DNA from 2 places in the Rhodoferax saidenbachensis genome. Region 1 is predicted to be linked to the other one. Evidence: riboswitches for the same ligand, from Rfam matches in the RefSeq annotation. Region 1 holds a riboswitch; the other holds the start of a gene.
The links. A riboswitch is a leader RNA that binds a small molecule or an ion and turns the genes downstream of it on or off. The one in region 1 is predicted to bind S-adenosylhomocysteine.
Positions count from the first base shown of each region.

Region 2: another riboswitch for S-adenosylhomocysteine. It lies ahead of ahcY (adenosylhomocysteinase); the one in region 1 lies ahead of RS694_RS01030 (homocysteine S-methyltransferase family protein).

Region 1 is NZ_CP019239.1:204,909-207,106, reverse strand. It holds gene RS694_RS01030 (homocysteine S-methyltransferase family protein) at 1-1,025, opposite strand, end outside; S-adenosyl-L-homocysteine riboswitch at 1,317-1,409, opposite strand; gene recQ (DNA helicase RecQ) at 1,594-2,198, shown strand, end outside.
Region 2 is NZ_CP019239.1:722,770-724,967, reverse strand. It holds gene ahcY (adenosylhomocysteinase) at 1-1,343, opposite strand, end outside; S-adenosyl-L-homocysteine riboswitch at 1,430-1,522, opposite strand; gene RS694_RS03445 (peptide chain release factor 3) at 1,603-2,198, shown strand, end outside.

The DNA of each region.
Region 1 (2,198 bases):
GGCGACACGGCCTCGCCGATCGCACCAATGTGGTCGGGCGTGGTACCGCAGCAGCCGCCCACGATATTGACCAGCCCCTCGGCCGCGAACTCACGCACCAGGCGTGCGGTCACGTCCGGGGTTTCGTCAAAACCGGTGTCGCTCATGGGGTTGGGCAGACCGGCGTTGGGGTAACAGCTGATGAAGGTGTCAGGCGCCACCTTGTTGAGCTCCTGGATGTAGGGGCGCATCAGCGCCGCACCCAGCGCGCAGTTCAGGCCGATGGCCAGCGGCTGTGCGTGGCGCACGCTGTGCCAGAAGGCGGTGACGGTCTGGCCACTCAGGATGCGGCCGGACGCATCGGTCACCGTGCCGCTGATGATGATGGGCAGGCGGTGGCCGCTGTCCTCAAAGTACTCATCCACCGCAAACAGCGCGGCCTTGGCGTTCAGCGTGTCAAAAATGGTTTCGACCAGGATCACATCGCTGCCGCCCTCGACCAGCGCCTTGGTCTGTTCATAGTAGGCGGCGCGCAGTTCTTCAAAGGTCACATTGCGCGCGCCCGGGTCGTTCACATCAGGGCTGATGCTGGCCGTCTTGGGCGTAGGGCCCAGGGCACCGCAGACAAAACGCGGCCTGTCGGGGGTGCTGTATTTGTCGCAGGCGGCACGCGCCAGTTGGGCGGACACCCGATTCATCTCCATAGCCAGCTCGGCCATGTCGTAGTCGGCCTGGGCCACAGTGGTGGCGCCAAAGGTGTTGGTTTCGATCAGGTCGGCGCCTGCGGCGAGGTAGCGCTCATGGATGTCGCTGATCACGTCGGGGCGCGTCAGGCTCAGCAACTCGTTGTTGCCTTTGACGTCCTTATGGAAATCTTTGAAGCGGTCGCCCTGGCTGCCGGGGCCGGTATAACCTTCACCGCGGTATTGCGCCTCACCGAGCTTGAAGCGCTGGATCATGGTGCCCATCGCGCCATCAAGGATGGCGATGCGGCTTTCCAGAATGCCTGGCAGGGCTTGTGCGCGGGTGTAGGTGATGGGCTTCATGGGTGCGGCTCACTGAGAGCCTGTTCAAAACCTTTATAGGGTCACGCAAGTACCTTTTCGGGATGGGCTGCTAGGCGCAAAACGCAGCCGGGCTGATGCCCGGCAAGGCTTTGCAACGCCGCAGATCGCCCGAAAAGGCACTTGCCCTTCGGGTTGGGACGAAATCGGGCGATTTGCCCACCAAATTCCTTGTGTGGGCATGAGCCCACACGGCGAAATGTTGGCAGTCAACGCATCCCGATTGCGCCCCAACGTGACCCTATAAAGGCTTTGAACAGGCTCTTGGTTTTAAACAAGTGAGCGCAGTTGGAGTCCCCAAGCCTGACCGAACAACCTGCCGGACCGGGGTCTGGACAGGCGCCAGCTGCAGCGCCCCTTGGTAAGCATCGATTTTAGTTCACAACCGCCGTTGGCAGTGGCCCGCCTGACCACGCTGGCCGCAGGGCTGGACGCGGCCATGCCCGACAATAGACCCCGGTGGAACAACAGGGCCAAGCGGCCCACCATCCCGAATTAATGGTCTTTTAGGCCTCCAGCCCTCGTCCATATTGCGCAACCAGCTCCTGTTTTGATAGCAAATTCTGATTCTTCCACCGCTACGCTGGACGCCTGCCACGACATTCTGCGCACGGTGTTTGGCTACCCCGCATTTCGCGGCCCGCAGCAGGCCATCGTGGAACACGTGGCCGAAGGTGGCGATGCGCTGGTGCTCATGCCCACGGGTGGCGGCAAATCGCTCTGTTACCAGATCCCCGCCATCGCGCGCCAGCAGGCCGGGCACGGCATCACCCTGGTCATCTCGCCGCTGATTGCGCTGATGCACGACCAGGTGGGCGCACTGCACGAGGCCGGTGTCAGCGCCGCCTTTCTGAACTCCACGCTCACTGGCGACGAGGCCTACCAGATCGAACAGCAATTGCTGCGCGGCGAGATCACCCTGCTCTACGCCGCACCGGAGCGGGTGAGCAATGCCCGTTTTCTGGCGCTGCTGGATTCCCTGTTTGAGCGCGGCAAGCTCGGCTTGTTCGCCATTGACGAAGCGCATTGCGTCAGCCAGTGGGGCCACGACTTCCGGCCCGACTACCGCAACCTCACGGTGCTGCACGAGCGTTACCCCGGCATTCCCCGCATCGCCCTCACGGCCACGGCCGACGACCTGACCCGGGCCGACAT
Region 2 (2,198 bases), 520 kb from region 1:
GCGACTTTTTCGTCCAGGTGCTTGGGCAACACGTAGACCTTGCCGACCTTGTACTCCTTGGGCTTGGTGAACAGCTCAATCTGGGCGATGGTTTGGTTCGCGAAGCTGGAGGACATCACAAAGCTCGGGTGGCCGGTACCGCAACCCAGGTTCACCAAGCGGCCCTTGGCCAACAGGATGATGCGTTTTTCAGGCTTGCCGTTCTTGCCCTTGGTAGCGGGGAAGATTACGTGGTCGACCTGGGGCTTGATCTCGTCCCACTGCAGTTTTTCCAGCGAAGCAACGTCGATCTCGTTGTCAAAGTGGCCGATGTTGGAAACAATGGCCTGGTCCTTCATGGCCGCCATGTGTTTGTACGTGATGACGTTTTTGTTGCCGGTGGTGGTCACGAAAATATCGGCCTTGTCGGCGGCGTATTCCATGGTCACAACCTTGTAGCCTTCCATCGCGGCCTGCAGCGCGTTGATGGGGTCGATCTCGGTTACCCACACTTGGGCAGACAGGGCGCGAAGCGCCTGGGCGGAGCCCTTGCCCACGTCGCCGTAACCCGCCACCAGGGCCACCTTGCCGGCGATCATCACGTCGGTAGCACGTTTGATGGCGTCCACCAGCGATTCGCGGCAACCGTATAGGTTGTCGAACTTGCTCTTGGTCACCGAGTCGTTGACGTTGATGGCGCGCAGCTTGAGACTGCCCTTGACCGCCATTTCTTCCAGGCGCATCACGCCGGTGGTGGTTTCTTCGGTCACGCCGATGATGTTTTTCAGGCGGCGGCTGTACCAGGTGGGGTCCAGCTTGAGCTTGGCCTTGATGGCGTTGAACAGGCAGATTTCTTCTGCGCTGCCAGGCTTGGCCAAAACCTTGATGTCCTTCTCGGCGCGGGCACCCAGGTGCATCAGCAGCGTGGCGTCGCCGCCGTCATCCAGAATCATGTTGGGGCCTTCAGCCGCAGAACCTTTTTTGCCGCTGAATTCAAAAATGCGGTGGGTGAAGTCCCAATACTCTTCCAGCGTTTCGCCCTTGTGCGCAAACACCGGTGTGCCCTTGGCAACCAAGGCGGCAGCGGCGTGGTCTTGGGTGGAGAAGATGTTGCACGATGCCCAGCGCACTTCGGCGCCCAGGGCTTGCAATGTTTCCACCAGCACGCCGGTTTGGATGGTCATGTGCAGGGAACCGGTGATGCGCGCGCCCTTGAGCGGCTGCGCTTTGGCGAACTCTTCGCGGATGGCCATCAGGCCGGGCATTTCAGTCTCGGCAATGGTCAGCTCTTTGCGGCCCCAGGGCGCGAGGCTCAGGTCGGCAATTTGGTAATCTTGATTTTTAACGGGCTTCAGTACGCTCATGGCTCACTCCAAAAGTAAATTTGAAAGCCACTGGACTGTTCGCGAGAGACCGGGATGACCGGAAAAAGGAACTCACCACACAGACCAGTGGGTGAGCGTCGTTGGTGCTTGAACTAACCCTATCGGTCAGCTTTCCGAGCCTCGTTCACTGCGCGTGAACTGCAACGCTCCTCGGAAAGCGATAATTCTAGCCTTTTCCAGAACTCTGCACCAGAGCACCCGGGCGCCACAGGCCCGCGCTGCGTGCCATCCATTGCCCATGTCTTTTCTTGCCGAAACCCGCCGCCGCCGCACTTTTGCGATCATTTCCCACCCGGACGCCGGTAAAACCACGTTGACCGAAAAGCTGTTGCTGTTCTCGGGCGCGATCCAGATTGCCGGTTCGGTGAAAGCCCGCAAAGCCACGCGCCATGCGACTTCCGACTGGATGGAGATTGAAAAGCAGCGGGGCATTTCTGTTGCATCGAGCGTGATGCAGATGGCCTACCGCGACCACGTGGTCAACCTGCTGGACACCCCCGGTCACAAGGACTTCTCGGAAGACACGTACCGCGTGTTGACCGCCGTGGATTCGGCGCTGATGGTGATTGACGCGGCCAACGGTGTGGAAGCGCAAACCCGCCGCCTGATCGAAGTCTGCCGCCAGCGCGATACGCCCATCATCACGTTTGTGAACAAGATGGACCGCGAAGTGCGCGAGCCGCTGGACATCCTGGATGAGATCGAGCGCGAACTGGGCATGCCCTGCGTGCCCATGACCTGGCCCGTGGGCCAGGGCAAATCTTTCGGCGGCATCATCAATTTGCGCACGCAGATGATGACGGTGTTCGACGGCGGCAAGGACCGCCGCCCGCA